DNA from 3 places in the Solibacillus sp. FSL K6-1126 genome. Region 3 is predicted to be linked to each of the others. Evidence: riboswitches for the same ligand, from Rfam matches in the RefSeq annotation. Region 3 holds a riboswitch; each other region holds the start of a gene.
The links. A riboswitch is a leader RNA that binds a small molecule or an ion and turns the genes downstream of it on or off. The one in region 3 is predicted to bind cobalamin.
Positions count from the first base shown of each region.

Region 1 (10,847 bases), 1.6 Mb from region 3:
TTTCACGCACACCGCTTGTCGCTAATTTAAACGCATCTACACTTGCATCGATATAAGCCTTATGCAGACTTTTACGGATCGGCAAGCCTTCTTTCAATGCAGGTTCATCTACTTGAATAATATTGATTCCCGCATTTTCAAGTGCTCTTACTTCTTCTCTTAGTGCCAGGCCGATTTGATAAGCAACTTCTGAGCGAGCTAAATCATTTCTTACAAATGACCAGTTCAATATTGTAACGGGTCCCGTCAACATCCCTTTTACAGGTTTTTCCGTAAGTGATTGTGCCGCACTTACTTCCTTTACTGTCATCGGTTCTATCCATTCAACATCTCCGTATATAATTGGGGGTTTTACACAACGTGATCCGTATGAAACTACCCATCCATTTGTCGTAAAAGCAAAGCCATTTAATTTTTCACCAAAAAATTCGACCATGTCAGTTCGCTCGAATTCACCATGAACAAGGACATCAAGGCCAAGTTGCTCCTGAATGGTAATCCAACGTGCGGTTTCGTTCGCGTTGAATGCTTCATACTCGGTTGTTGTAATTTCCCCTTTTCGCCATAAACTACGGTTTTTCTTAACTTGTGAGGATTGCGGGAAACTCCCGATTGTTGTTGTCGGATAGTCTGGTAACTGTAAAAAGGCACGTTGTAGCTTACTACGCTTGTCGTAGTCATCAGTTCGTTTAAATGCTTCCGGTGTTAATGCGTTTACTTGTGCATGTACTGCTTTCTTTTGTCTTGATTCATGCAGTGCCAATGTTCGGATTGCTTTTTCGCTATCTAAAAAAGCCTGGATATGAAGAACTTCCTGCTGAAGTATTTTCCCTTTGATCATTTGCAATTCCGTTATTTTTTCATTGGCAAATGCCAAAGCATTTAGCAGCTCTGGTACAATCCCGTTTTCTCCTGCTGTTGTAACTGGCACATGCTGAAGACTGCATGATGTTTGTAGATGTATTGGTGAAAATGGTACATAGGAACGTATTTCCGCTACTAGTTCCAACTGCTTCTGCAGCTCGGCTCTCCATATGTCCCGACCATTAATAATACCTGCAAATAGAACTTTATCTTTTGGGAAACCAAACTTCTTTAACGCTGCTAGATTTTCATTTTTCCCATGAACAAAGTCCAGTCCAAAGCCATCTACAGGCAAATTAATCATTGTTTGATAGTCGGATAACGCTTCAAAATAAGTTGCGCAGATCGTTTCAACTGTCAGTCCTTTTAATATTTGATGATAGAAATGTTGAACTAATGCTATATCTTCGGACGTAAGGTCTTTTGTAAGGCTTGGTTCTTCAAGCTGGATCGACGTTGCACCACTTGCTTCCAACGACTGAAGCAACTCTTTATATACCATTACCAGCTGCTGAATATAGTGTTGTTTTTGTTCGTGATCTATACCTTTCGTCAGTTTATAAAATGTAAATGGACCGATAATAGTCACACGAGGGGTCATGCCGAATGCTTCGATTGCCTCCTGAATATATTGCGCGTAAACATTGTGTTGCAATGCCAGTTGCTGTCCTTCGTATTCCGGTACAATATAGTGATAATTTGTGTTGAACCATTTCGTCATTTCACTTGCCACCACATTTTCAGCACCGCGCGCCATTGCAAAATAGGCTGTTAAATGATGCTGCAATGATAGATGGTCGTATCTAGATGGAATCATATTAAACATAACGGCTAAGTCAAGCATACGGTCATAGTATGTAAAATCTCCTACCGTTAAAACATCCAGCCCTAAATTCTGCTGTTGATGGAGTTGGGCAAGTCGTAAGTTTTTCATTTCCTGTTCATAGGATTCCAAAGACAATTGTTCTTTCCAAAACGCCTCTGTTATACGTTTCCATTCACGATTTTGTCCAATATACGGATAGCCAATTACTGCTGTTTTCATAAACAATTCCTCCTTAAATTTGTTACATAAAAACCAAAACCCCTCTTTCAAAATGAAAGAGGGGTGTGAATGTTTAAGAGATTGACAATAAAAACCTTTGCATAATCAAAGGAGTTCTGTCTCACTTTCGCACAAAATCACCACCTATTTCCACGTAGGTATTGGCGTGTACTAGTTTCCGGCAGGTCTCCTGGCTCATCATCAACGTTCTTGTGACCCTTCCCATCAATAGACAGTGGTTGAATATCACGAACTCCGATTTACAGTTGCGGGACAGCACCAGACTTTCACTGGTTTCCCTTTTAAGCTTGTTCTCACAAGCACCGTAACTTACACAGTATGTAATTTCGTATACTATATCATAGAATTCTAGTTTTGAAAATTCTTTTTATTTTGCGACCATATTAAAGATATGCGGGGTTGAAATAATTTCAGTGGATGCTGTGTGCTTTTTATTAGAAGAAATTTGTTTATTTTAGCACTTCTGCGGATGATTTTAGAAAAGTTGACATACTTATTAGCTAATCTGGAACTGATATTAGCATATCCTGCTCCTTTATTAGAAAATCAGCAACTTATTAGAAAATCGGTGGATTTATTAGCACATTTTTATATTTATTAGAAAAGCCCGCAGTAAACTCCATAAAAAAACTTGCTTAAAAAGCAGCTACACTTTTTTCGCAAGTTAATCTTTCATTTCACTATTACTTTAGACGTTCGTCAATGAGTGCTTCCATATCACTCGCAATCGTTTCATATGGAACACCATCTTCGCCAGTGCCATAGCCTGAATAGTTTTTCACGGCGATTCCTTTTTCATCCACTAGGAAAAATGTATCGGCATGGATAACTTGATCGTTCCCTTCAATCGACTGGACAGGTGTTTTAAATGAGTTTCTGCCAAACTGCTCAATAAATTTTTGATCGTATCCTGTCAGCATATGCCATTTTGATTCATCTACTGGTGTATGGCGCGATAAATATTCTGTCAAACGCGCCGGTGTGTCGTAGTCCGGATCAACGGAAAACGCGACAATTTTATAATCTTCCAGCCCTTTTTTCTCGAGATGATCCTGGACACGGGTCATATTCATTGTCATTGGCGAGCAAATTGTTGTACAGCTTGTGAAGATGAACATTGCAAGCCATGGTTCCCCTTTTAGGCTGTCCAGTGTCACTTCATTGTTCCGGTGATCGGTCATCGTAAACTCGCTAATTTCAAAGTTGGTCGTCGGTTTAAACTGATAATTGCTGCATGATGTAAGTACAGTTGCTGCCAAGAGCATAAGTGCGAATACTATGTTTTTCGTTTTCATTTCTCTCTCTCCACTCTTTGAACATTACTCTCATCTTACCCAATATTTAGTATATTCTCAATAGTTATTGGAAGAAAGGACGTGTGTCAAAATTGTGAAGAGTTTCTCACGCTCTATCTGCAGGATGATGTAATGATACGAGTGCTGTATGAATCGCTTCAAGTTTTGTTTCTATCCGATACAGTAAATAAAAAGATATAAAGATCGGAAACGTTACTTCCTGAAGAATGGCAATCCACTGGTCCATTATAATCCCTCCATTTTTATTTAAAGAAGCCGGCAAAGCATCACACTTCGCCGGCCTTGCTATTAGCTGATCAGTTCAATTGCTGTTACATTACGCTCAACAATACGCGCAGATTTTTTTACATTGAACAAAAATCCGTCTTTCGAAAATACCGCCTGATCAATAATTGTTTGCATCGCTGCATTCACTTCAGCCTCAGTTAAATTCGGCTTCGGATCATTTATATTGATCGTCATCGTGCTTCCTGCAATGTTGGCAAATGTTAATTGTAAAACTTGTGCCATAAGCTCTCCTCCTTTTCTTTACTACACTTAATTAAGCTGTAATCGTTTCTTTCTGCGTTTTCACAGATTCGATATAATCGTAATCTGTTAAGCCGACGATTGTTGTCCCAACTGTGTATAGCTGCTGGGCTGTTGCGTTTCTTTCCAAGTTACGGAATGTGGAACTTTTAATCATTGGCTCATTAAATTCATCAAGCCCTGTCTGATAATAAACTGTCAACGTCGCAGATAAAAATCCAAATTCATTCATGTTTCTCACCTCCTTGCCCTATATATGTCATGATTTACAGAAAAAAGGGACAATGACGATGAAAAAAATTACAAAAACTTATATAATAGACAATAATGAGGTTTATCACCAATAGATTAGTAGAAGAAATTTCGTAGACAATATTAAGTAATGAGGTGAACATTGTGGGCTTAGATGGCTGGTTTTTATGGTTTATTTTATTTTGGGTTGTAGTATTGATTTCGCTTATGGGGATTGGCGGCTTTTTTATGTTCCGCAAGTTTTTGAAGGCCCTGCCGAAACAGGATGGTAAATCGGATTTAGATTGGCAAAACATATACTTAGATAAAACAATTCATCTATGGGGTGAAGATGAAAAACAATTACTTACCGAGCTTGTCAGTCCTGTACCAGAGTTATTCCGGCAAGTTGCCAAAGAAAAGATTGCCGGTAAAATCGGTGAAATCGCCCTGAATGAACGTGCCACAAAAATCGACTTGGACTTAATTATTCGTGGCTATATTATCGCTTCGCCAAAGCGCGACCATAAGTTTTTACGTAAAAAGCTCGATGAAATGAGAATTGATACGACGAATTATGATCATTTATTTGAGACGTAAAACGAAAAAGACTGTCTTTAAAAGTATAAAACTTTTAGAGACAGTCTTTTTTATGCGACAATATGCGATTTTTCAAGCTTCTTATATTTAATAAGCATACCGATTCGCCACGGTAAAATCATAGAGAAAGCCAAGATAAAGAACATACCGGCCAGTTCACCGACATCAAATGTATCGGCAAATATTAATTTCAAAATAATACGTAGTACAAGTAATCCCACTAATATGAATGGAAATGCTTTAGATTGCTTCATATAAATTGCGCCGTCTCGCACTTCAAACTTCGACGTTAAGATTAATACAGATGAAAATAACAAGCCTAGTGCGGCCGCTTCTACTATTTGAATTGGCGCTACACGAAATTCCTCAAAAATAAACATCAGTGCACCTGTTGACATCGCAAAAGGCGGGATGAGTATTTTTTTTTTGGATACCGGCTTTTTTTGTGCACGTAGTCTTATGAACATTACGAATGAGCCCATTAAGACTGCCATAATCGTCGAACCAATTAATAAATAGTGAGAAGGTATACTGTCAAACATCATATTCCTCCTCTTGCATGAACGAGTGTAAAGATCTGGTATATACGAATCATGCACCCTTTTTCCCTTATATTACTTCCCTTAGTATAGCACGGTCTTATTAAGCAGGGAACTGTCAGAATCCTTTAAAACCATCGAAAATCGGCAAGAGAAGATTAATAATATACGTCAATCCGTCAAAGAACAATAAAATTCCGACCGCAATCATAATATAGCCGCCAACTACTATGATTTTTTGGCTATGTGTGCGAATCCAGTTCATTCGTGAAATGAAGAATGACAATGTAAAGAATGGGATAGCAAAGCCTAAGTAGTATGCTAGCATATACCACATTGCCGAGTCAGGATTCGTTCCACCAAGGGTAATAATCGCTGCCAGTATTGGTCCTGTACAAGGAGTCCATCCCGCTGCAAAAGCAAGACCGATCAGCACCGAACCTAAATATCCGGATGGTCGGTTTTTGAACTGGAATTTGCGGTCTTTCATTAAAAAGTCAATTTGCAGCAGACCGACAATCATTAAACCGAATGCGACAATTAAAATGGCTCCAATTTGACGCAGTAAGTCCTGGTATTGAAAAAAGAAATCTTTCGCTAACGATGTTCCAAATCCGATGGCGATAAATATAATCGAAAATCCAAGCAAGAAAAATAAAGTATGTAAAATTGCGCGTTTTTGCATCATCCCTTTTTCGGCTTTCAGCTCATCGAGTGTCATACCGGTTATGTAGGACAAAAATGCAGGATAGAGCGGTAGCGTACATGGTGAAATAAAACTTAAAAACCCGGCACCGAACGCTAAAAGGATATTTAAATCTGAATTCATGCTGCTTCATTCTCCTTAACATTGATACCTTCATCGTACCAAATTTCCCCATACATTACTTGCTTTTTTAAATGAAAATTTTTTGACAGCATTTTGTGGTTGATTTGAAAGGTAAATGTGCGAAAGTGCCGCGCTAATGTTTGAAAAATAAATGCTCTGTCTGCATGATTGGACTGACACTTTAGCACATTTGAGAAAAGAAGGGCGTGTTTTATTATCGAATCATATCAATAATAAAAAGACTGGAATAAATGACCGAGGTAAACAGGACCACAATTGAAATCGTAATAAATTGGAACCTAAGCGACCAGCGCCATACACATTCCTTAGGATAGCTTTTTTTCCATCGAAGAGCTGCCTTAAAGTTAATAAACCAGCAATGCAATGTGATAAAAATGGAAGGAATGGTATACAATGCGATCAACAACAAAGATTGTTGGAATACGTTTGTCGTATATTTTCCGTAATGAATCATGAAGTATGGGAGTACAAACCAGAATACGGATGTAAATACTAATACGACAGCTGCCAAAATATGCAGCCATAAATATTCACTGTGTGTTTGCCTGTAATGTTTTAATGCTGCCTGCATGATAAATCACCTACTTTTTTCACTTACTATTCCCGCTTTTTGTCGAAAATGAAACCGGAAAAATATAGTAAACTGAAAAATCCTGCCTTTATCTCTTAAGATTAAGGCAGAATTTTTTAAAAAGATGAAGATAATTCGAAAATTTCTCTGTTGGACCGTAAATTCCATTCAGGTTCGAAGCGTTTCACAATTGCATTTTTCAGTTTATTCATTGCTTTTTCATTTTCCATTGGATATATTGCAAAATGCACATCGCTCGTCGGCAAAAGCTGTGTTATCTTTGCGTTTACATGGCAATGTGTAGACGTTCCATCCCGATAGCAACCTTTTGCATATATGCTGCCAATATGCTGATTAAAACGCTCTTTAAAAGTTCTTGCGCAAACACCACAAAATTTCAGTTCATTGTTTGCAACAATCGTATAAATGCCTTGCTGTTTCAATAAATTCTCATCTCCACTAACAACAAAGCGCGAGTAGATCAGGTCACCGTAATTATTTAAAAACTGTCTGTAAATAGGGTTGCCTTCATCTTTAAGAGATTTTAATGCAGCCCCTGCCGGCAAATCCAATAAATATTTCTGTTTGTTTACACAGTCTTTTAAATGCTCGTATTTCTTTTGTTTCGTAAGCTCGCCCAACGTTTTTTTATCAAAACTCTCAAATAAGTCGGCAATACCCTGTTCTAGTACAATTATCTCTACTTTAGTTAACTCTATTTTTTCTTCATTTATTTGGATAAACATTCATATTCCCCTTTCAACGAATCCCCTTTTAACATAAAATTTCGATAGAAAAGATTAAAACCCTCTTTATTTTTCAAATTCTGTATTAGTACACAATTAAACATTGCTTGCTCTCAAAAAAAAAGCGATTCGCTCTATTGAACGAAACGCTTTACTATTAAAAATTTTCTTTATCAAATACTTCCAAATCAATAATGCGTGCCCCTTGTTTTAAGATGGCGGCTTCTAGCTCGTCCACTGTCGATTGTTTCGCGCCTTTTGCCAGAGTAATAACTACTCGACGTAAATAGGTCGTGTCATCATCAAGCGAGAACACACAATGCAGAGGCCACACCTTTTTGACCGCCGTCAGAACTCTTATTAAAATTCCGTCCGTGTCCGGCAAAGCAATTGTAATGGCACAGCTACCTGTTCGGTATCCCCACGCCTCTTCCAATAGCTCAAATACTTTAGAATGAGGTAAAATGCCGGCAAAGTTCCCTTTCGTATCAACAACCGCCAAATAAGGCAACTGTTTAATCGAATGGAATACTTCAAAAAATGAACTGTTTTCGTGGACGAATGCATCTGCTTCTTCCGTCAGTGCTTTTACCGGAGCTTTCATATCGCCTTCCTTTAATTTATATTCGAGCACTTCGATTTTATAAATATTTCCGACGAATTTTTCACCTGCTTCATCCAATACCGGGATGCATCTGTAGCCATTATCATTTAACTGACCGAGCACGTCTTTAATCGGGTCCGTCTCTTTTACATAGCTTACATCTTTTTTCTTTACATACCTTTGTTTAACTAACATGGCATTACCTCCTTGATGTACTACTCTTATTTTAATGGTAGTGATTCAAATACGAAAGAAATTTTTGGAATATTTCGTATTTCCTATTTGTAAATTTCATAATAAATATACGCATACGCTAAATCCAGGCATTTTTGATAGCTAGTTAAACTATTTTCTTTATTATTTACTGAGGCGAAATAGATGGCCTCTAGTTCACTGCTGTTTTTCGGATAAGATTCACGGATTTTATAGAAAACCTTTGCACATAGTGTATCGGTACAGTTTTCAGACAGCTGAATAATATAGCCGATTGTCGATTCATCAAGGCGTGTACTCGTGATGATGACATCTTTCATCACTCTCATCATTTCTTCATTGATTAAATGAATAATTTCATTCAACTTCTCTTTTTCAGTCGCCACCACTTTACAATCAACTAGAACGAGCGTATACCCCTCATCTTTCACTGAGTTCAATAGGTATGTACCCGTGAGATGAAACTGCTGTAATGGCGATATAAAGCTTTTATCCAGTTCAAAATCGTTCGTCGTGGATGTTTTAATATATTTTTCCATATAGCGTTTATCGGTTTCAATTTTACGGTAAAAACGTGACTGGTACTGCTCCATCTTTTTTAAGAGGATTTTTTCGTTAATCAGCTTGTAGGAACGGGTAATATATTTATAGCATTCTTGCACTAAGTCCTTATGGCTATTCGCTTTCATGGAAAGCAGGAGGACTTTATGCATTACTTCAATTGCACATTCATATCGGCCATTTTCAAATAGAATTTTCCCTCTCAGGACACGCACATGGAGATCGATTCGGGAAAACTTTTCAAATGGATACTCTTTAAAATAATCATTAAATAACTTCTCTGCATAATCTACTTTTCCAAGCTGCAATGACATTTCAATATGTGTTATAAAACGGACAAGCAAGAACCGATCATCTTCCGGCTTCCCCATCTTTAAAAAGACAGCAGGTATTTTGCTGATATCCCAAAAGATTTCTTTCGGTAATTGGTCCATTTGGGTTGCAAAATAATTATTCATCGCAAGTGACAGCAATGCATAATTTTCATCTTCCAATGCTAGGCTGCTCGCAAGTCTATAATATTTTTTTGCCTGAACAAATTCAATGCTGAAATAATAGCAGTGCCCAATAATTATATAAAGTTGAGCTAAGCACTCCTTAAGATCTTCTTTAAAATGCTCTTCCTGATCCAACAACAGCTGTAAAATCTTTAGATTGCTATTAGCTAAAACAAAAGGTTCACTGTCAAAACGTAGAAAGTCACTCATCTTTTCAATGTTCCCCTCTTCTAGTAATGATGTGAACATTGCTCTATATGCCTCATAATGTGCATCCAATGATGTAAATGTTTGTGATCGATAATGGTCAAGCTGCAATGTTTTAAGTTGCTCCCCCATCGTTATATACACCTCCTATTTTTCCAAAGATAATGGCTCGTACAGTTCTCTTTTAATTATTGAAAATTGGTCCATAAAACGAATGACTTTCTGTTTAAAATCATTATATATTGCTGCATTCTCTTCTAAATACTGGCGCAGATTTTTTATTATGATTGTTTCGATTTGGACGAGTTTTTTTGGATAATGTTCGTATTCATAGAAGCGATCATTAAATAATTGCTTTGAGCTGTTTTCAAATTTCATATATAAATCATATTGTTCTTTTGATAATGATTCGAGTACATCACGCAAAAGATCCAAAAATAAATTGACTGTCATTACCGAAACCATTAAAGCATTCGTATAAGATCCAACAGTTGTTTTTTTCAGTCGTTTTAATTTCGAACTGACAAGGATCTCATTCAATATAAAATTTCGCAACAAAAAAATGAGGGCATACTCGGAATTGATGACCGGTTCTTCCTCAAAATAAAAGTAAATCCAAACATCACTTACACTGTCTTTTGCAAAAGATAAGTGTGTAAAGTCATGGCGGATTAAATGGAAAAAGTATCCAAAATGCTCAAGCTGTTTAAATTGTTCCAACTGTTGATCAGTTAATATAAATAACGAATTCGATGTATCAAAATCCTTCATCTTCACACCTCATTTACAATCTTTACTACCATTATAATAGTTATTTGTTAAATTTTGTTGTATTTTGTAAAATAAAAAGACATACCCGAAAGAAAGTGACTTTCGGGCATGTCTAATCTAATTAATATGAATTAATATGCTAGGCCAAATAACGCTTTAATATGAGTCATATAGCGGATATTTGAAGCTTCTTTCATTAATGAAGCTGGTAAACCTACTAATTGAGTGTTGTTTGCCCCAACTGTAGCAATACCGTCTTTACGACCTAAAGAACCTAAAGTACCTGAGTTAGTAAATTTGAATTCTTTTAAGTCGGCACCTTTAATTTGCGCAAAAATGTTGTAACCTGCAATTTCACCTTGCTGCCACGCTACTTGAGCAGTTGGCGCATAAGTTGGGCGGTCACCTGGGTTTGGAATATGTGCTGATGCATCACCAATAACAAATACTTCAGGATGTGAAGTAGATTGTAAGAAGTCATTGATTGTTGCTTTACCGCGATCTGCAGCTAAACCTGATTCAGCGACTAATGGAAGCGGAGCAACTCCACCTGTCCATACTAATGTGTTTGCAACGATTGGCTCACGGTCTTTTAATTGAATGACATTGCCTTCAACACCAGTAACAGGTGTTGATGTAATGAATTCTACACCGCGCTTCGATAATGACTTAGTTGCACGATC
Region 1 covers NZ_JBBOPD010000001.1:2,267,699-2,278,545, forward strand. The annotation lists gene metE (5-methyltetrahydropteroyltriglutamate--homocysteine S-methyltransferase) at 1-1,909, opposite strand, end outside; cobalamin riboswitch at 2,073-2,252, opposite strand; gene MHH44_RS11110 (SCO family protein) at 2,614-3,225, opposite strand; gene MHH44_RS11115 (YvrJ family protein) at 3,332-3,472, opposite strand; gene MHH44_RS11120 (DUF2922 domain-containing protein) at 3,535-3,756, opposite strand; gene MHH44_RS11125 (DUF1659 domain-containing protein) at 3,788-4,006, opposite strand; gene MHH44_RS11130 (DUF2621 domain-containing protein) at 4,171-4,605, shown strand; gene MHH44_RS11135 (CcdC family protein) at 4,656-5,147, opposite strand; gene MHH44_RS11140 (cytochrome c biogenesis CcdA family protein) at 5,263-5,973, opposite strand; gene MHH44_RS11145 (hypothetical protein) at 6,188-6,565, opposite strand; gene MHH44_RS11150 (hypothetical protein) at 6,682-7,311, opposite strand; gene cbpA (cyclic di-AMP binding protein CbpA) at 7,469-8,110, opposite strand; gene MHH44_RS11160 (dehydrogenase) at 8,194-9,525, opposite strand; gene MHH44_RS11165 (serine protease) at 9,541-10,164, opposite strand; gene MHH44_RS11170 (NAD(P)/FAD-dependent oxidoreductase) at 10,296-10,847, opposite strand, start outside.
Region 1: it holds a riboswitch for cobalamin, as region 3 does, so the genes downstream of both, metE (5-methyltetrahydropteroyltriglutamate--homocysteine S-methyltransferase) here and MHH44_RS03550 (ABC transporter substrate-binding protein) in region 3, are expected to answer to the same signal.

Region 2 (10,847 bases), 1.0 Mb from region 3:
AGAAGCCGCCATATTCATCGCACTGTCTTCAGGTTTGTTTTTCTTTCGCGCATCCAGTGCTTCCTGGTCATAACAAATACTTCTGCGTCCTTTAGGGCTTTCAGGTGAACAGTCCATAAATGTGTATGTGTCCATTTCATGATTATATGCAACGACATCAGGTTCTCCTTCAGTACGTTCCATTTCATGAAGCGACCACAGTTTTACAGGATTTGCTTCGAGCTTTGTCTGCACATTTTCCCAATCGATATTCGGATGACGTTCCATATGCTGTAAAAAGCGTGCTTTCAATGTTGTAAGAAGTTGTTCTTGTTGTTCGTTTGTTAATACTTTTTTAGCTGTCATAATAGAGAACACCTCGATAAGTAGTTGATGCCATTAATGATACTGTAAGCTAGAGAATAAAGTCTAGTAATGATTAACTTTCGAAATAAGATAAATCTATTCAAAACTTAGTTTGCATCATGATTATACTTGCACTCGAATGAAATAAAATAATAAGAATAGACAAATGGTTTTGTTTGTTATATACTATGGTTAATAAGAAATGTTACAAGACAACAATAAATTCACCTATTACAAAATGTATTCGTGTTTTATTTAGTACTTTTTGTAATATGTGAATTTTTTCTTTATGAGAATTGTGATCTTATTAAATTTAATTAAATGGAGGTCATTTAAATGACACAAGGTACAGTAAAATGGTTTAACGCAGAAAAAGGTTTTGGTTTCATCGAAGTTGAAGGCGGAAACGACGTATTCGCTCACTTCTCAGCAATCCAAGGCGAAGGTTTCAAATCTTTAGACGAAGGTCAAAAAGTTGAATTTGAAATCGAAGACGGTCAACGTGGCCCACAAGCTACAAACATCGTAAAACTTTAATTTTAAAGCTGTAACGATAAACTGCATCCCAAATATGGGGTGCAGTTTTTTTATGTCTAAAATTAAAAAGCTGCTGGAGGAGAAAGAAATATAGTTTACAGGTGAGCGGGACCATTTTGTTAGGAAAGTTATACTAAAAGAGGATTTAATGGTAAAATTTGTGGAAAGGGGGTATTCATTTGTTTAATGAATTGAACGCTGTTATTGATCAATTAGAAGGCAAAGAACGGAAAGCTTTATTAATGCAAATCTTTTTACGGATGCAAGTAGTCGAAGAAAGAAATGGTTATTCAGAGGAGCAATTCTTTTTAGATATTAAAAATACATATAACAACCTGTTGGAGTACAAAAAGAATCAAGCAAACGTTGAGCCTGTACAATATCAAGCAACACATATTGTCTTTGGAGATTCGCCATCAGGCAGCCTGAAATTTGCTTTAAAAAAGTTAGGGCTAAGTCATCAGGAAAGGATTATTACGTTTTCCGATTTGTTTTCTATTGGTCCCATTTGGAACTTACATAACTTACAAGGTATTTCGAATCGATCTAAATGGTTTAGAAATCATATCATTATTGATGATGAGGACCTCTATCATCACGAAGAACATTTTAAACAAACGATTGTAGACCTCCAACAAACGCCAAATGATCACCCAATTATTATTTGGGCGGGGGAAAATGCACATGAACAAACGGGTTTACGGTTTGTACTTTATTTATTAAAAGAGAAGGCAAACGATATCCATATTATTCATACTAATGAAGCATATAAAACTTATTTTGATAGACCCGATATCGATTTTACTCCGTTAAATATGGGGGAACTGTCATCAGATCAATTAATGGAAATTTACGAAAACGAGAAAAAGGGTCATCTATTGACGCATGCGGAACGTAAAACATCTGGGAAAATCAAAAGATAAAAAGTGTTCCTGAAAATTTTTATGATGCTTACATTATCAATACAGTGAAGAAACTTCATCAAAATAAACAGAATAAGGACTTTATAAAATCAGCCAGAATTATCGGAGAAGTAATGGGTCATTTAGATCAATATATTGGTGACCATTTTTTTGAATATCGTGTCAGACGTTTAATTGTCAATGGTGTATTTGACTTGGAAGGTGTACCAAAGGCAATGCGTTACTATAGTATAAAAATTCGGTAAAGGTACTATATGTAAATTTAGCAACATTACAAAACGACCAGAATAAGAGCAGGGGGGAATATGAAAAAATCAATATACCGATCATCTTGAATGTAGCCGCACTTATCTTTATAATGGCGACCTTTTATTGGGGATTTGAACAATTATTTATGACGAGATTGGTGTTAATTTTCTTTGCACTTGTCTGCTTATTATTTGAAATAAAAAAGGATAACATTTCGAGAAATAAGATGTTATTTATCATTTTTAGTGTCGTTAGTCTAATCGCAATAGTGATAAGTATTCTTGCAGATAATAGCTCATTAAATCACGCAATCAATAATACGGATTATCTTATTCCATTGTTTATGTATGTCCTGATAGTCATTATGTATAAAGAGCTGTATACGGAAAGTGGATAAAGAATCAGAGGATTAATCGATTGAAAAAGATGCTTAGCCAAATCAGGCAAAGCATCTTTATAGATTGTTGCGGTATTTATAAAATCAAACCAAACTTAGTTTAAAAGCGCCTCACGTACCTCATCGCGAAAACCTGCATCGTTCAAAAGCTTTCTTTCAAATGAATTTCGATTGTTTCTCAACAGGAAATGCTCATGAAATTTCAGGTTATTAAGTAAAATAACAAATTCGTACTGATCACCCTTAAGGTTTTCAACATACATCGCGTTGTTTAAGACGAACAGTGTAGAGCCGCCCTTTGAGCCAATATGTGTATATTTCCTATAATTTTCTTCATTTAATTGCATCGGCCATTCCAGTAGATCCCGGATTGTTTCAGCTGCATTTGATGGCAGCTCGTCATTGGAAATAAGGGCGAGCAGTTTCCCGTAATCATTTGCAGAAGCGCCAATTAACCGATCTGACCAAACTCTTTGTACGGCAGGGGATGAGTCAAATGTAGTCTCACTTGCATTAATTTCTCCTGTTTTCATTTGCAGGCTTATCGATTGAGCTAACTTACGATAGTCGTCCATTGATAACTTTTGGAGCGCCTTGATTAATTCTTTTTCGGACATCCCATCTTTTTGGATAGAATCAGGAATGAGGAGCGCACTGCCAATTGGATAAATGTCTTCATGCTGTGTTAAGCCTAACACTGTTTTACGCTGATTTATCGCATCAATACCGAGCAGATTAATTAAATAGTCTGTATTGGCATTTGAGCTATACGTAATCATTCCTTTTGCAACATCATGCAAAGTGACTTCATTATTTTGGATGCCTCGATCTTGTTTCACAGCTTCTAACCATGCTTCATGACCGCCCCCATCAGTATTTTTCCAATAAAAACGGTTCAAGTCGCCCAAAGGTATTGACTGGTCTTTTTGAATTTTATTTTCTTCGACCTGCATGGCATATTCAACTGCAATAAGGATTTTTACTGTACTTGCTAATGGCCGTCTAACAGTTGACTGGTAAGTAATGACAGGTTCGCCGTTTTCAGCAAAATAAAAGGAGCTGGATTCCGGATTTTCCTTTAAATGTTGAATAACATAATTGGGATTGTCCCGAAGTAGAGCATATGCTGCAATTCCTGCAATTAAAGTAGTGACCCCATAAATCGTTAACCTCTTTTTTGTATAGGTTTTACGATCAAACAAAATCATAGCCAGAACACCAAATAGGAAAGCAATGAGGAAATTTATATTGAAAACTAAAACGGCAATAATAATTCCGGATATAATTCCAATCGTTACAATGGCTTTCTGAAATTCTTCACGAGTTCTTTGCGCCTTATTCAAAAAGGGAATTAAAGTAAAGAAAATAATACCGAGCAAACCAATCCAACCATAAATATTCATATATGACCTTTCCTCCTTCTTATCCAATCCCTAAAGCAAAGTGGGTAATTCCATAAATTGTTATTACTGTTATTTACGGAGGGAAGCAGTAAAAGTTTCATTTAATTTTGGTTTGTCTATGTATGTAATCTCCTTGAAAAGCCAAAATGAAAAGAAAACGCTACAAATTTGTAGCGCTTCCTTCTCGTTAATTATTGTTGGTTGTTTGAATTGCCGCGTAATTGTTGCTCTGCCATTTGTACTAGGCGTTTCGTAATTTCGCCACCTACAGAGCCGTTAGCACGTGCTGATGCGTCTGGTCCTAATTGAACACCAAACTCTTGTGCAATTTCGTACTTCATTTGGTCAACTGCTTGTTGTGCACCAGGTACACGTAATTTGTTTGAGCTGTTGTTGTTTGCCATCTGTTATCGCCTCCTTATGACAATAGAATGCACAGGTAAGAAAGTTTCATACCACATCAGAAATAGGTAATTTACAGTTCAATTGGTAACGTTTTTATAATATGGTGTTTTTATAATAACCAATTATCATCGATAAACACTAAATCACACAGGATAGCTCGCACCGCAACTAAAACAAATTAGAAAAATTATCGGATTGTAACATATGGAATAAAGTGGTTTAATTGGGACATACAGTATAGATCCATCATCGTTACAGAAAGGAATGACTTTTTTGAATACAATTATCGAAAACAATAAAAAAAGCTGGGATATTGTAGCGAAGCATTTTGCTGGAGGAGATGCGTTGCCAAGCTATGGACCTTTAGCGCAAACAGAGGAGGAACTGAATTTACTCGGAAATGTGGCCGGGAAAACAGTGCTGGAAGTTGGATTTGGGAGCGGGCATTCTCTTTTATATATGAATAACAATGGAGCAAATGAGCTTTGGGGTGTTGATTTTTCGAGTGCCCAAATGGACCTGGCACAGAAAACGTTATACGGCATTGAGGCAAGCTTATTTACGGCTCCAATGGAAGAAGAAATCGGTCTGCCGAAAAATTATTTTGATTTAGTGTATTCCATTTATGCGATTGGCTGGTCAAGTGATCTTCCGGCAACGTTTAAGTTAGTTTACAGCTACTTAAAAGAAGGAGGCGAATTTATTTTCAGCTGGGAACACCCTTTCTATAATCAAATCAAATGCCGTGATCATCAGTTTAGTTTAACGGATTCCTACCAGCGTGAAGGATATATCGAAACAACGACATTTAAAGGGGAAGATGCGCCAATGCAAATACCGAAATATAAAATGGCGACATTTATAAATGCACTTTTAAAAGCAGGCTTTGAACTTGTAAAAATTATTGAAAGTGATATTCCGGTCCATGCAAAAGGTGAAGAAATTCCGTATTCCGAAAAGTATTATTCTCTACATAAAGCAAGCCACTTTCCAACAACCTTTATCGTAAAAGCTCGTAAACGTAATATATAGGAGGCAACTATAATGATTCGAAAGTTAACAAACGAAGACCTTGAAACTACATTGGCACTTGTACATAAAAAGCCGGCAGAAAATTTATTTATCATCGGTGATATTGAAGCGTATGGGATGGAATCGGATATCCAGGATTTATGGGGGCAATTTGAAGGTGATCAGCTAAAAGCGATTTTACTGCGCTATGATCAAAACTATATCCCGTATAGTGAAGGAAATTATGATACCGAGGGATTTGCCAAAATCATTAACGAAAATCGAGGTCGGATAGAACTATCAGGGCTTCAGCATTTAGTCGCTCCATTAAAGAAATGGATTGACCGCGGTATTCGTCGGGACAGCGAAACGTATTATGCAAAATGTACAGAATTGACCGTTCCCACATCTGATTTGGATTTTTCAAATGTGACATATTTACAGCCAAGTGAATACGAAGAAAATATTGACATGCTCAGATCGATTCCGGAATTTTCAACGGGTACCTTTAGTGTTGAAGGAAGAGAGCGCGCGGAAAAATTTAAAACGGGGCGTACTTATATTATTCGTGACGAACAGGGTGTGATGGTCTCTTCAGCATCAACAACAGCGGAAAATTCTCAATCCGCGATGATTGTAGGCGTCGGAACGAGACCGGGATACGGGAAAAAAGGATATGCGACACATTGTATGTTAAAACTTTGCCGTGACCTGCTCGCTGAAGGAAAATCAATCTGTCTGTTTTATGATAATCCGGCTGCCGGACGCATTTATAAACGGATTGGATTTGAGGATATCGGCTTTTGGTCAATGGTTCGTTATGAAGAGAGAAATTAAGGGAGACAAATATTATGAAAACATTATTGGCTGAACAACCGATTCAGATTAACGCCTATGATATCGATGCGATGGGCATTGTAAGTAATATTGTGTATGTACGCTGGTTTGAGGATTTACGTATGGCATTTTTAAATGAGCATTATCCATTAGCGGAGATGATGGCTGTGCAAATATCCCCGATCTTGATGAAAACAGAGATCGAATATAAAGCCCCTTTAACAATTTTCGATCAGCCAGTCGGTCGGTGCTGGATGGTGAAAATCGGGCAATCTAGTTGGGAAATGGAACTGGAAATTACAACGGAAAAGCATATCCATTGCATCGGAAAACAATCAGGATGCTTTTTCAATTTAGAAAAGAAAAGAGTTGCGAAAATTCCTGATCCATTAAAGAAGCTTTTTGAAATGGAGCAATAAAATATGATGAAAGAACAATTAGAAGGAATTGTAAAAAAGTCGATTAATCTGGATTCAATTGATTTTAACGAATTAATCCAGTTCATGCTAAAAAATATTGGAAATACGGATGGCTATTTACGAGATAACTTAATTTATCGGGGATTTTGCGAATTAATTCTGAATGAGCAATTTACTGAAGAACAATTAGTTTTAATATTAAAAACATGTTCGGATGATGAGCACCTTTATTTAAATATTACACAGAGCAATCCTTCTGATGATGTATTTACAAGATCGTTTTCGGCACTCGTTATCACCCTTATTTTAGGGAAAGATCGTGAAAATAGAAGTTTGCCTGAAGAACTTGTTGTTGAGGCTATTCACCGTAGTATTCATTATTTATTTCTTGAGAAGGATTACCGAGGATTCGTCAATACAAAGGGCTGGGCACATGCGGTTGCACATGGAAGTGATTTATTAACAGAAGCAATTAGACATCCGTTGATGAAGGATTCCAAATTATTATGTAGCGCATTACAAAGTTTAAAAAGCTGTCTTCATACTGAATATGCTTTAATCGATGAGGAAGAAGTACGCATGTTACCGGTCATTGATGCATTACTGGATAAGGGACTGACGGATGAGCAATTGTTAACGTGGCTAAAAGGATTGCATTACATAGAAGTAGAGGATTGGCATAAGAAATACCGGTATGAATGGAATGTGAAAAAATTTGAGGCAGCATTATTAAGACATTTATTAAAATCAACCAAATGTACAAAAACAGCCGATTGGATTATTTTTGGAAATCCAACTTTTGTTTAGTAAGGAGTTGAAAAATTGAGACGTATTTTTTTAATGATACTGCCATTCATTTTATACATAACAGGCTTACTCGCATATTATTTTGATAAGATTAACGGTTATCAATTTATTATTTTTATTATAGTGGGCCTGGGTATTTCAATTTTCGGATTCTTTGTTTACCGGAACCAGAAGAAGTTGAAAGCAGCTTTTTTAGGGATTTTTTATATACTAGCCCTATTAGTTGTCTTTGAAAGCCGACTGATTGATTATGAAAAATATACTTATTTTCTTATGTCATATAACGAGCCTTTTGAAATAGTGGAAGACTCAGGAATCAATGTACTGGCAGTGGAAGTAATTGAGATCCCATATATAACGGACTTGAACTACTTAATTCATACTATGGAATCTTCAACTTATAAAGAAGTTTTGGATTCGGAAGTTGTCACGAATAAAATCCGGTACCGTTCGAAAAACGAAGAATTACTAAGTTATGTACGTCCTATGGAGAAACATTTTGAGACGATGAAGGAAAATGTCCTTGCTTATTTACCAGAAAACGCTTTTGCTATTAATCAATTTTTAGAAAGAGAAGATATAGAAGGTGATAGTGCAGGACTTGCCACTGTATTAAGCGCTCTTATCGAAAATGGTGACGTTAACAATAATATTCCGATTGCCGTAACAGGAGCGATTGATAGCAAAGGAAATGTGAGGGAGATCGGTTCAATAAAAGCGAAAACTTTGATTGCCGAACAAAGCGGTTTTTCTTATATTTTTTTGCCTGATGAGAATGCAGAAGAGGCAAGGAAAGTGAAAAAAGATGAGCAGCTTAATATAGAAATTATCGCTGTGGCATCTATAGAAAATGCTGTAACTGATATAAAAAAACTAAATGAAACAGGGTCATTAAATAAATAAAATGAAAACCAGAAAATAAACAACCTTTGTTAATTAGGATAGGAAATTAATGTGCAAAGGACCGAAATAATGAAGGAACAATGCTTTATCTTCACTGAAAAAAACAGATATCATAATAATTGTTCTATCATTTTTTAATAGACTATGTTATTTTTATAATAATTTAATAATTTGCAATTTAAATAAGTGCTTACAGAATTTTGTAAGGTAAAAGGGAAATTAGTGAAAGACTAATGCAGCCCCCGCTACTGTAATAGCTGATGAAATCACAATGAATCACTGTCGTAAAGATGGGAAGATGTGAAAGTAAAAGGAAGCTTAAGCCAGGAAACCTGCTTATTTAAACGATACTTACTTTTCGGAGGGAGAAGTATAGGCGAAACAAGTAATTGTTTTTGTGTTTTTCTATACTTTTTTAGTATTAATTTCACATGCCCGTACCTCTTTCTAACGAGAGGTGCGGGCTTTTTTTATTTCTTAGTGGATAAGCAATACTAGTTTTTGATGAAATCCACATAAGAAAAATTATCATCACGTCCTATTTGGTGCGAGATGTATTTTTCTACTAGGGAGGGTGTTTACATGCAAAAAGGAAAGATCTTTGTTGTAGGGTTCGGACCTGGAGATCGGGAACATATAACAAAACGTGCAGTCGATGCACTACAGCAAAGTGATCACATTATGGGCTACAAAACGTATGTTGAACTGATTGAGCACTTAGTGACGGCGAAAACCATTGTCAGTACGGGAATGACTGAAGAAGTTTCACGTGCGCAAGAAGCTGTAAAACAGGCTGAAGCCGGCCATATAGTTGCTGTTATTTCCAGTGGTGATGCAGGTGTTTACGGAATGGCGGGCCTCGTATATGAAGTATTAATCGAAAAGGGATGGACTGCAAAAGAAGGGATTGAAGTAGAAGTCGTTCCGGGTATATCAGCGATTAACTCCTGTGCAAGTTTACTTGGCGCTCCTGTTATGCATGATTCCTGCACAATTAGTTTAAGTGACCATTTAACACCATGGACGGTCATCGAGAAACGGATTGAGGCAGCGGCAATGGCAGACTTTGTCGTTGCGTTTTACAATCCTAAATCCGGCAGACGGACAAGGCAAATTGTGGAAGCGCAACGAATATTGCTTAAGTATCGTTCACCTGATACACCTGTCGGATTAGTAAAAGCTGCCTATCGGGATACGCAGGACATTGTGTTAACAACACTAGAAGAAATGCTCGAACATGATATCGGAATGCTGACAACGGTCGTCGTGGGGAATTCCTCAACATTTTACTACGATAATAAAATCATTACACCACGTGGTTATCAGCGTAAATATACGTTAAGAGAAGAAAAGCAACTATTAAAACCGCATCAACGTTTGAAAAAAGAAGCGGAACCTTGGGCGTTGGATCAGGAAACGGGTGAAGCAAAGACCGGGTATGAAAAAATTGAAGCTATAGAGAAAAAAATAGTTGAACCAGCAGCCAGTAAAACAACCGCATTACAGCTTGCAAATGAAGCATTAGCGCTCGTACATAAAGAAACATCAGCAGTAAAAGTTGAAGAAAATCCGTTTTTAGTGCAGCAAGAAGTGGAATCCATATTTGAGTTTGCTGTATCACCAGGTGTTGCCAATAAAATGATTACACCTGCACAAATGATTACATTGGCAGAGGTTGTAGGAGAACGGGGTACGATGGAGTATACGCCTGATCACCGTCTCGTGTTGAAGGTACCAACTGATTCACCTAAAAGAATCGTAGAAACGGTAGAAAAAACGGGTTTACTTGTTCAACCTGTCGGCGACGTAGTAATCGTCAAGGCGTGTGATTTCTGTTACGGCGAAAAAGCCGAATCCATTCCATATGCTGAAGAGATTATGGAAACACTTGGTGGCATTAAAATGCCGAAAGAACTACATGTCGGTTTTAACGGTTGCGGAATGGCATGTTATCGCGCGGTTTTTGATGATATCGGCATTGTTTACCGCAAGAAAAAGTTTGATTTGTTTATCGGTTCCAAACCAGTTGGACGAACAGCACATGCAGCACAACCTGTCCTTGAAGGGATCGATCCCGAAAAATTGATTCCTTTACTAACAGAAATCGTTGCGGACTATAAAGAAAATGCACATCCGAATGAACGTTTTTTCAAATATTTTAAACGTGTAAAAAAAATCCTGAATTTCAATTATGTTGATATGTCATGCAAAATTAAAGTGGAAGAGGCCCCTTGTGGAGATTAGGTGAAATGATGATTTTATTTTTAGCTGGAACAAGTGATGCAAGAGAGCTGGCTGTTCAATTAATGCAAGCGGGACAAGAATTGGTGGCGACTGTCGTTACGGAATCTGCTGCAGCGAGTCTACAGGAAGCGAATGTTCCGTACCATGTCGGTCGTTTAACAGAACAGCAAATGAAGGAACTAATTGAAAAACGGCGGGTAACAACGGTTATCGATGCCAGTCATCCATATGCGGAAGAGGCTTCCAAAACAGCGATGGCCGCTGCAAATTTAACGGGTATTCCCTATATTCGATATGAACGTCCGCAGCAAAGTTATGTACATCCGCTTGTTACGGAAGTGGAAACGTATACAGAAGCTGCAATTGC
Region 2 covers NZ_JBBOPD010000001.1:1,712,657-1,723,503, forward strand. The annotation lists gene MHH44_RS08245 (DUF4256 domain-containing protein) at 1-345, opposite strand, end outside; gene MHH44_RS08250 (cold-shock protein) at 682-882, shown strand; gene MHH44_RS08255 (DUF1835 domain-containing protein) at 1,062-1,805, shown strand; gene MHH44_RS08260 (DUF3658 domain-containing protein) at 1,841-2,050, shown strand; gene MHH44_RS08265 (serine hydrolase) at 2,547-3,854, opposite strand; gene MHH44_RS08270 (alpha/beta-type small acid-soluble spore protein) at 4,046-4,258, opposite strand; gene MHH44_RS08275 (class I SAM-dependent methyltransferase) at 4,524-5,291, shown strand; gene MHH44_RS08280 (GNAT family N-acetyltransferase) at 5,304-6,107, shown strand; gene MHH44_RS08285 (acyl-CoA thioesterase) at 6,122-6,526, shown strand; gene MHH44_RS08290 (DUF2785 domain-containing protein) at 6,530-7,333, shown strand; gene MHH44_RS08295 (S16 family serine protease) at 7,349-8,236, shown strand; cobalamin riboswitch at 8,404-8,590, shown strand; gene cobJ (precorrin-3B C(17)-methyltransferase) at 8,819-10,480, shown strand; gene cobK (precorrin-6A reductase) at 10,489-10,847, shown strand, end outside.
Region 2: it holds a riboswitch for cobalamin, as region 3 does, so the genes downstream of both, cobJ (precorrin-3B C(17)-methyltransferase) here and MHH44_RS03550 (ABC transporter substrate-binding protein) in region 3, are expected to answer to the same signal.

Region 3 (10,847 bases):
CACATCGAGGTTCCAAATCATTGGAATCGATTGCGCTGCTTCGGAGGGTTTGCCGCCGATGACTTTCATAGCGACGATGCTCTCAAAATTTCCGAGAACATAAAAGAGCCCTAGAATGATAAACTGTTTCTTCCGATTGAAGTAGGTCGTCAACCACATGAATAACAGGTAGGTGAAGAATAATGTCGTCACAAACCAGAAAACACCATATGCTCCTCGAACAAAACGCCCCCCTATGACAAGTGTCCATAAATCATTAAGATACCATTCTAAATTCCAATTGCCTGAAAAAATCTCCATTCCATAACGGACTAGTGTAATACTTGCAAGGAAAAATAGGTAAGGGACGATTAATTGCATAAAACGCTTGTGAATCGTCGGCTTTATCTCCTTTTTATCTAAAATCGGCTTAAAGAACAAACCGCTTAATATGAAAAATGCTGGCATATGAAACCAATAAATATATTTCGCGAGTGGAAAGTCGAGCTCACCTGGATAATGCCCGATGACGACAAGGATCATTAAGAATCCTTTCGTAATATCCACCCACGTTATCCGTTTTTTCTTCATTAATCCACCTCTTAAAAAAATATGCTCCCATTATATACCCTCTTTTCGTGTGAATAGCGCAATGTAACAGCATCGTTATGTAATTGTTAAATAAACGGTAAATCACGGATATAAAGGATTCTTATGGTGTCATAAATCATAAAAGAAATTCACTTCATTTTACAAAATGGAAATTTAGGCTTGGTAAAATAAGAAAAAAGGTGTGTTAAAAGTCTTGAAAACTTTTAACACACCTTTTTAGTATCGCTGTTTCATCTGGTTGTAGTGGCAGATCTGAATATTTGCCTGATGCTTTGCTCTCAATAAGGCTTCGTATGAAAAGCGGTAAAGCTCTTTAACGCTCTGTCCATTTTGCGGAAAAGAACAGATTCCAATTGCAAGAACGAGCTGACTGGATGGATAATTTTCAAAAGTGAGCTGCTGTACAGCTTTATTGATTGCGTTGGCTAAAGTAACCGCTTCTGCAGGTACCAAATGCGGCAGCACGACATAAAACTCATCACTATCAATTCGCCCGATCAGCGCATTTTTCGGCAGCTGGTCTTTCATTAGTTTTGAGACTTGGACAAGCACCTCATCGCCAGCTTTATAGTGATACATATAATTCAATTCACGAAACTGACGAATATCGATATGAAGGAGCTCAAATGGAATTTTTGCATTCACAAATGATAATAACTTCTGCTCAATCGCAATATTATTCGGCAGCTGTGTAAGCAAATCCGTTTTCCGCATTGCGTATATTTGTCTGATTTGTTTATTTTTATGTTCAAGCTGCATTAAGATTTTTCTGACTGCAAAAAAAGTGATGGTCGAAACAGCAAAGTAAAGGATTAAATAGAACAGATTATTTATTTGAAAACGGTCATAAATAATGAGGACGATAATGTGTTCGATCGTTATAACGAAAAAATAGACCGGTAAATTTTGATAGGTAATCGGACGTTTGAATGCGAAAAAACATGTAATGACTGTCACTACTAAAGTATTCAGCATGATAATGAACGACAATACTGATGTGTACAATAAAACATACCGACTGATCACAATCATAAAACCTGTAATGAAAATTGAAACAGGTCCTCCAAGCAAACCACTAAAAAGTACAAATATAATCCGATTGTTTATTAGCATACCGTGAGCATAGGGAGTAGCCAATGCAGTTAAAATAAAGGCGGCACATCCGAATGTCACACCGACGATAATGGACTTGTATTTATGGATGAAAGGATTATCTTCATATTGTATAAAAGGCCAGAAAATTAAAATCGTAAAGCAAAATAGAATCGAAAAGTTGATTGTCAGCTCCAAAAACATGGCATCACCCCTTGGTAATGTATCGTTACCCCTTATTTTAGATTATTTATATGGAAATAAGAAGATAGTTTTGTTTTTGCCTGCTGTTTTGCCATAACTAAATTTTCCAGGAGCTCCAAAGATGTTTCCCCATTATCAGGAAATGAACTAATTCCAACCGTAACAGAAATATGTAAAGATAAATCTTGGGATACTTCGAACGGCTGTTGGGCAATCATATTAATTAGATTATTGGCCTCTACAATCGCAATAGCAGGAGGTACATCCTTTAATACGAGAAGAAACTCCTCACCGCCTAATCGGCCAACATATGCTCCATTTTTATTGGCATATTCCATCAAGTGTTGGGCAAGTTGTTTAATAACAAGATCACCTGTAGAAAAACCATGCCGTAAATTTATCATTTTAAAATCCCGAATATCGACGAGCAATAAATTGAAAGAGGTTTTCTTTTTCATCAGGTTTTTGACAAATTTCTCATTTTCCTTATTGTTTGGCAACTGTGTCAAAAAATCGATCTTTTTCAAATGAGTGGTCTGTTGTACAGTATCATTGGCAAGTTTTATTTGGCGAATGACAAAGTAAATGAAATAAAATGAAAAAATCGTAAAGATGCCATAAAGCAATAAGTATTCATAGCTTTTAGTATGGAAGCAAAGCCCGAGAAATAATGCGATAAATGTTTCAATAAAGCATCCCCAAAAAAATAAAAATATATTTTTTTGCGTCATTTTATATTTACTTGTGACAAAGAATAATATCAGAACAAGTACAATAAAGTTAATATTCAGGAACATCGGTACCCATGCCAAATATGGCAGGAAAAAAAGTCCGATTCCTATAATCAGACCACTGATCAGAATAGCAAATGGCCCGCCTAAAAGACCACTGTATAACACCGGAATATACTGAATGTTCATCATGAAATCATTCGTAAGGTGAACAGCAGAGAATGTCAGCACAAGGCCGGTTACACCAAACTTCAATCCAATTACATAAGGCTTCGTTCGACTGATGAATGGTGTCTGTCTAAAGTAGTTGATAAATGGCCAATAAATTAAAAGTGTAAACGTAAATAATATACAGAAGTAAGATAGTAATTCGATTAACATAATAAGCTCCTTTATACACTAATCATTACTGTTATGAACGGAAATTGCTATAAAAATAGTGGAATTGAAGGAAAATTGTCCAAATCAAGATGATTGAGGGAGTAAGCGCAAAGTTAAGTTCGTTGTTGCTTAAAGAGATATACTTATCCTATAATAAAAAGGTTATAGAAATATATGTATAGGAGCTGACTGCTATGGCGAACGAGAGCGGGAAAACAGTCAAAATTAAACTAGTTTCCTCAATCATTCCAACCGAGGGCGAGCTTGAACAATATGAAATGTGGCTTGAAGGCAGTTGTGTGGAAAAAGGGAACAGTCATTATCTGCGCTATGAGGAAGTTCAGGAGGATCTGCAAATTCAAACGACGATTAAACTGAATGAAGCGAATTCGTTTATTATGCGAAAAGGCGGTGTGAACATGCGTTTGCCTTTAAATCCGGACTTACGCGAGAATGGTCATTATGAAAGTCCATTCGGCTCATTACCTCTTGTTACCGATACACATCAGTTAGCCATAGAAGTAGTACAAAGCGAAAAAGTGTCAGGGCAATTTAAAACGCAATATGACCTTATCATAGGTGGCAACTCAGTTGGCCATTACAAATTAGATATTCAATTTACGGAGGTATAACGATGAACGCAGTAGAACAATTACAGCAATCGATTAAAGCAGCACTCAAAGCGGCAATCGATCAAGCAGGCCTAGTAGAAGCAGGCACGGAAATCAATATTCATTTAGAAACACCAAAGGATAAAGCAAACGGAGACTTCGCAACAAATATCGCAATGCAATTGACAAAATTGGCGAAGAAGCCACCACGTGCAATAGCTGAAGCAATTTTAGCGCATTTAACGACTGAAGGTACAGATATTGAGAAGATTGAAATTGCCGGACCAGGTTTCATGAATATCACAGTACGTAAAGACTTCTTGGCAAGTGTAGTTACAGCTACATTTGAACAAGGCGAAAACTACGGTCGTTCAATTGCAGGCGCAGGAGAAAAAGTACAAGTCGAGTTCGTATCTGCTAACCCGACTGGTGACTTGCATTTAGGACATGCGCGCGGTGCATCTGTAGGCGATTCATTGTGTAATGTACTGGATTTTGCTGGTTTTGATGTATCACGTGAATATTATATTAATGATGCCGGTAACCAAATTAATAACTTGGCGTATTCTTTGGAAGCACGTTATAAGCAAGCGTTAGGAATGGATGCAGAAATGCCGGAAGATGGATACCACGGTCCGGATATTATCGGAATCGCTGGTAAGCTGGCTGAAGAATTCGGTGCGACGATTTTGGACAAGTCTGATGAAGAACGCTTTAAATTTTTCCGTGAGCACGGCTTGAAACTGGAATTGGCAAAACTGCAAAACGACCTTAAAAACTTCCGTGTTGAATTCGATGTTTGGTATTCAGAAACATCTTTATATGAAAACGGTAAAATCGATGTAGCGTTAGACAAACTAAAAGCAAATGGTCATGTGTTTGATGAAGACGGCGCAACTTGGTTCCGTTCAACAACATTCGGTGATGATAAAGACCGTGTATTAATTAAAAACGATGGTTCATACACATATTTAACACCGGACATCGCTTACCATGAAGACAAACTGCGTCGTGGATTTGATAAACTGATCAATATTTGGGGTGCTGACCACCACGGCTATATTCCACGTATGAAAGCGGCAATCGAAGCACTTGGCTATGACCGCGGCACATTGGAAGTAGATATTATCCAAATGGTTCAGCTGTACAAAAACGGTGAGAAATTCAAAATGAGTAAGCGTACAGGTAATGCTGTAACGATGCGTGAGTTAGTAGAAGAAGTGGGCTTGGATGCTGTACGTTATTTCTTCGTTAAAACGGCAGGGGATTCACATATGGACTTCGATTTAGACTTAGCGGTATCACAATCGAACGAAAACCCAGTATATTATGCACAGTATGCACATGCGCGTATTTCATCGATTTTACGTGCAGCTAACGAGCAAGGTTTCGAAGCTTCATTGGAAAACCTGAACTTGCTAGTAGCAGAAAAAGAAGAAGATGTACTGAAAAAAGTCGGCGCATTCCCGCAAATTGTGGCAGATGCAGCAAAACACCGCACACCACACCGTATCGCAAACTATATTCAAGACTTGGCAGCTGCATTCCATAGCTTCTACAATGCAGAAAAAGTATTGAACCAGGATAACAAAGAGCTGACAGAAGCTCGTTTAGCATTAATCACAGCAGTAAAAGCAACATTGGCGAATGCACTGAAACTAATCGGCGTAAGCGCACCTGAAAAAATGTAATTCAACTATTTAAAGCACTCTATTTTCTGTATACGAAAATAGGGTGTTTTTTCTTTGAGGATTGTGAGATTTCTACTTTAAGCGTGATTCGTTTTACGTTTCGAGAGCAACAGTTCTCCTTTTGAGGTGCTATTTTCCACATTAAGTTGAATCAGTTCTCCTTTTTCCGTAATTTGTTCCAATTCCGCCAGCAAACCTTCCAATTACAAAACAGGGAAACGCATCTAGTGTAATCCCTATAAAGGAACTGGGGATATCTATTGACTTGTAATTTCCCGAAACGTACTATTAAATTTGACTTCTATATACAGGACAATAAATATGAGGTGGTGCTTTCCATGAGCAAGGAATTATTTATTCAAACCGACGAGCAGCAACAATGGCTGAAAAAGTTAGAAACAATATCAGAGAGCGTGAAAGTAAATGCTCAGCAAACAGATGAACAAGCAACATTTCCATTTGGAAATTTCCGGAAGCTGCGTGAAATCGGCTATACAAAAATAACGCTGCCAAAGGAATATGGCGGGGATGGCTTCACAGTCTATGATGCGCTATTACTGCAGGAAACATTGGCGAGCTATTGCGGAAGCACCGGGCTGGCTGTTTCTTGGACAATTCAAAATGTAGGCGAGATTTTCGAAAATCGTTACTGGGATGAACAAAAGCTCGACTGGTTTGGTAAACAGGTTGCAAATGGCGCGACAGTCAATCGTGCGGTAAGCGAGTTTGCAATGGGAAGTCCAGTACGTGGCGGACGTCCGGGAACTTCAGCAAAACGTGATGGGTATTATTATGTAATTAATGGACGTAAAAACTATACGAGCGGTGCACCGGACCTCGACTATTTTTTAGTTTCGGCATGGATTGAAGATGAGGGACAGCTAGGATTTTTCCTCGTTCCGAAAACGGCTGAAGGGGTATCGGTCGAAAATACATGGGATGTTGCATCAATGCGTGGTACGGGAAGCGATGATTTAGTGCTCGATAATGTACGAGTTGATAAAACAAACTTAGTGGAATTACCGAATTATTCAACCGGATTTAAACTGAACGGCTGGTTGCTGCTTATCCCGGCAACCTATTTAGGTATTGCCCAGGCTGCACGCGATTACGCAGTTAATTTTGCGAATAGCCATTCCCCGAACAGTATTCAAGGAACGATTGCCCAGCTGCCAAATGTACAAACGCTGATTGGCGAAATGGATTTGGCGTTGACGAGAGCACGCTTTACGCTTTACGGAGTTGCGGGACTATATAATGACCCGATTAAAAAGGCGACACTAGTCAATGAAATCAATATTGCGAAACATGTAGTGACAAATACAGCAATCGAAGTTGTCGATAAAGCGATGCGTCTTGTTGGGGCAAAAAGCCTGCAAAGATCAAATCCGCTTCAACGCTATTACCGTGATGTCCGTGCAGGTCTGCACAACCCGCCAATGGATGACATTACGATTAAACGTTTAGCTGAAACGGCAATTGAAAAAGCTTAAAAGCAAAGGGGTAAGCAGTTCTTTTATTCGTAATTTCAGCGAAATAAGAAGAATTATCTGAAACTTTGGCGATTGAGCACACATTTTTCTGAATATCAGCTATAATAGAGCTATTAATTTTATATGGACGATAAAGGTTCTTGCTCACTGATAGAGTAAGGAGTAAAAGGGAAATCGGTGCAATTCCGATGCGGTCCCGCCACTGTAAATGCTAGTTGAGAGCAGTATGCCACTGAAAAACTTTCGGGAAGGCGCTTACAACGTTATGCATAAGCCAGGAGACCTGCCTTTATAATGCCCTAAAATAAACCTACGAGGATAGGATGTGGCGGATAAATTCTTTTTCCATTGAATTTTATTTGCATACGTAAAGCTTCCTTCATTTTTAGTAGGAAGCTTTTTATTTTTGTAGAAAATTATACAACGAAATTTTGGAGGTTATTATTTTGAAAAAATGGCAACTGCTATCTTCCGCAGCATTACTTACATTAACATTGGCGGCATGCAACTCGGAAAAAGCAACAGATGAACAATCAGCAAAAGACAATACAGAAGTAACTGAAGCAGCACAATTCCCGGTAACTATAAAAGATGCCTTGGACAAAGAAATCACGCTTGAAAAAGCACCAGAGCGCATTATTACATTGGCTCCATCCAATACGGAAATTTTATTCGGACTAGGGTTAAACGATGAAATTATCGCTGTGAACGACAATGATACATATCCTGAAGAAGCATTATCTAAAGAATCAGTTGGCGGCATGGAATTTAATCTAGAACAAATAATCAGCCTGCAGCCCGACTTAGTTGTCGCACATGAATCGGGATTGTACAGCTTCAATGAACAGGCGATTGCTCAGCTTGAATCAGTAGGAATTCCTGTATTTGTTGTAAAAGATGCGAAAACATTTGAAGAAACATATGAAACAATCGAACAAATTGGCAATCTGACGAATAAAGAAAAAGAAGCAGAAGAAATGATCGTCTCCATTAAAGAGGGGATTGAAGAAATTGAAGTGAAAGTAGCCGACCTGGAAGAGAAGTCCGTATTTGTTGTTGTTGGGACAAATCCGCAACTATATGTTGCTGGACAGGAGACGTTCATTAGTGAAATGCTTGAAGTATTAAATGTAGAAAATGCCGTTCCGGAACTCGGGTGGCCGCAGTACAGCTCGGAGCAATTTGTAAAGAGCAATCCGGATATCATTTTAGTAACATATGAAAACGACTTGGCAGCAATCGAGGAAAATGATGCATATGCAGAAATGGATGCTGTGAAAAACGCCAATGTGAAATTAGTCGATAGCGATACGACAAGTCGACAAGGTCCGCGTATTGTAGAAGGTATTGAATCAATTGGGGAAGCAATTTATCCAGAGGTATTCAATGAATAAAAAATATTCAATCGCCTATGTACTATCGATTGGATTGCTTTTAAGCAGTATATGGATTGGCATTTCGTTCGGGTCTGTTAATATTCCGTTTTCGACATTGTGGGATAAAACAACAGATCCGGTTGCATACAGTATTTTGTGGAAAATCCGAATGCCACGCGTCATTTTAGCCGCATTAATCGGGGCTTCTTTAGCAATTGCGGGGGCAGCATTCCAAGGGTTGCTTAAAAACCCTTTGGCAGATCCATACACATTAGGTATTTCATCAGGGGCCTCGGTAGGTGCGGTAATGACAATCTTTTTAGGCATTTCCATACCGGTGCTCGGTGTATTCACATTGCCGGTATTCAGTATGGCTGGAGCTGCATGTACGATGATCATCGTCCTGACATTTGCCAGACTTGTTGACCGCTCGATGAAAATGGAGACACTGATTTTGACGGGAATTATTTTCAGCTCGTTTTTAGGGTCCTGTATTTCCTTAATGGTCGCACTTACTGGTGAACAGCTACGAGAAATCATCGGCTGGCTTCTAGGAAGTGTATCGATGCGAGGGTGGCCATATGTCCGGATGGTTCTGCCATTTATGGTGCTTGGAACGGCAATTATTTGGCTGACTCGCCGTGAATTGAATGCGATGATTTATGGAGAAGAGCGTGCCCAGTATTTAGGGGTAAATGTTAAGCGCAGCAAGTATATGATATTGGCGGGTGGTTCCATTCTAACAGGAGCGGCTGTTGCTGCATCCGGGACAATTGGATTTGTCGGATTAGTAGTACCGCATATGATTCGCCTGCTAATCGGAGCAGACCATCGACATTTATTGACATTGTCGTTTTTGAACGGTGCAAGCCTGCTCGTCATTTGTGACTTAGTATCACGTACAATTATTTCCCCTATTGAACTGCCGATTGGTGTTATTACTTCCTTTATTGGAGCACCCGTCTTTGCCTATATCTTCTTCAAGCAACGTAGAAAGGTTGTTGCATAATGTTAAAAGTAAATAATCTATCCGGCGGTTACGGTGGGAAAACGGTTGTGAAAAATATGACGTTTCACGTGGAAAAAGGAAGAATTCTCGGGATTCTTGGTCCAAACGGTAGCGGAAAATCGACATTACTGAAGATGATCAGTGGTGTGCTGAAATGTGAAACAGGCGAAATTTTCATTGAAGAGAAACCGCTTAAAAGTTATGATAACAAGCAATTAGCGAAAAAGATGGCCGTACTCCCTCAATTAAATGCAAGCGCATTTACGAACAGTGTATATGATGCGGTTTCGTTAGGACGCTACCCTCATCAGAGCGGTTTTTTTTCATCTTGGACGGAAGAAGATGAAACGACGGTACAGCGGGCGATGGAAAGCACAGGTGTTTCGAAATATAAAAATCAATACTTGGAGTTTTTATCCGGCGGCGAGCAGCAACGGGTATTTATTGCACAGGCACTTGCACAAAATTCGGAGCTGCTTCTATTGGATGAACCGACAAACCATTTGGATATCGCGCATCAAAAGCAGATTTTGGATATGATTCGAATGCAAGTTGAGGTGCATGGGCTGACAGTTGTCTCGATTTTCCATGATATTAACTTGGCATCGCTTTATTGTGATGAGCTGCTGCTATTGGAAAATGGTGAAGTACGGGCGTTTGGTGAACCGCATGAAGTCGTGCTGCAAGAGCAGATTGCCGATGTGTATCAGGCTCGAATTGCGACATATCCCCATCCGGAACTGCCAAAACCGCAAATTACGATGCTGCCAACGAATGAAATGGAAAGAAAAGCTGCGGCAATCCATATCAACAAGTTTCAAATAACTAAAGACTATATCGAATATCAGGCACAGGCACCGCTAAAAGTAATTTCATCAGCTGTTCATAATGCCGGCATAGGCTGGTATGACACATTACTCAACCGTTCCATTGCTCCTGAATACGATATTTATAATGTGAAAGAGGAAACGGAGCATTTTTTGAAAGAGCGCAAGTTTTCTCCAACAAATACGGTCGTCATGCTGACAGCCGTGGAAACAAGCTGCGCGGCAATTCGTCATTTTTCGAAAAATAATGCAGAAATCCTTGTCATGGTAACAGCAGGGGTAGGCAACAGTGTTGACGTTACGAAAACATATTTGCGCGAAGAAGAGCCACATATTGGTACGATTAATACATGGGTAATCATTAATGGTAAGCTGACAGATGAAGCATTTATTCAGGCGATGATTACGGCAACAGAAGCCAAAACGAAAGCATTGGCAGATCAGCAAATAAAAGATGCAGTAACAAATACGATAGCAACAAGCACCGCAACGGACAGTTTATTAATTGCCGCTACCCAACAAGGTGAAGAAATGCCGTATGCCGGACCTATTACAGAAATCGGCAAACTGATCGGCCGGGCCGTTTTTGAAGTGACGATCGAAGCGATTAAGAAATATAAACAGCATTATAATAAATGAAAAACCTTAAAGGAAAAAGCTTACGCATGGAAAAAGAGTGTCAATATACTTAAAGGAAATTTTCAAAAATTCTAGAATACTAAATCGAAAGGGTGATGATGGATGAAATTATATACAAAGCAAGGCGATACAGGAAAGACGAGCATTATTGGAGGACGTGTTGATAAAGACCATCTGCGTGTTGAAGCATACGGGACAATTG
Region 3 covers NZ_JBBOPD010000001.1:709,491-720,337, forward strand. The annotation lists gene MHH44_RS03520 (acyltransferase family protein) at 1-570, opposite strand, end outside; gene MHH44_RS03525 (GGDEF domain-containing protein) at 808-1,887, opposite strand; gene MHH44_RS03530 (GGDEF domain-containing protein) at 1,920-2,999, opposite strand; gene MHH44_RS03535 (DUF1934 domain-containing protein) at 3,194-3,631, shown strand; gene argS (arginine--tRNA ligase) at 3,634-5,301, shown strand; gene MHH44_RS03545 (acyl-CoA dehydrogenase family protein) at 5,640-6,794, shown strand; cobalamin riboswitch at 6,912-7,099, shown strand; gene MHH44_RS03550 (ABC transporter substrate-binding protein) at 7,241-8,188, shown strand; gene MHH44_RS03555 (FecCD family ABC transporter permease) at 8,181-9,179, shown strand; gene MHH44_RS03560 (adenosylcobinamide amidohydrolase) at 9,179-10,645, shown strand; gene MHH44_RS03565 (cob(I)yrinic acid a,c-diamide adenosyltransferase) at 10,748-10,847, shown strand, end outside.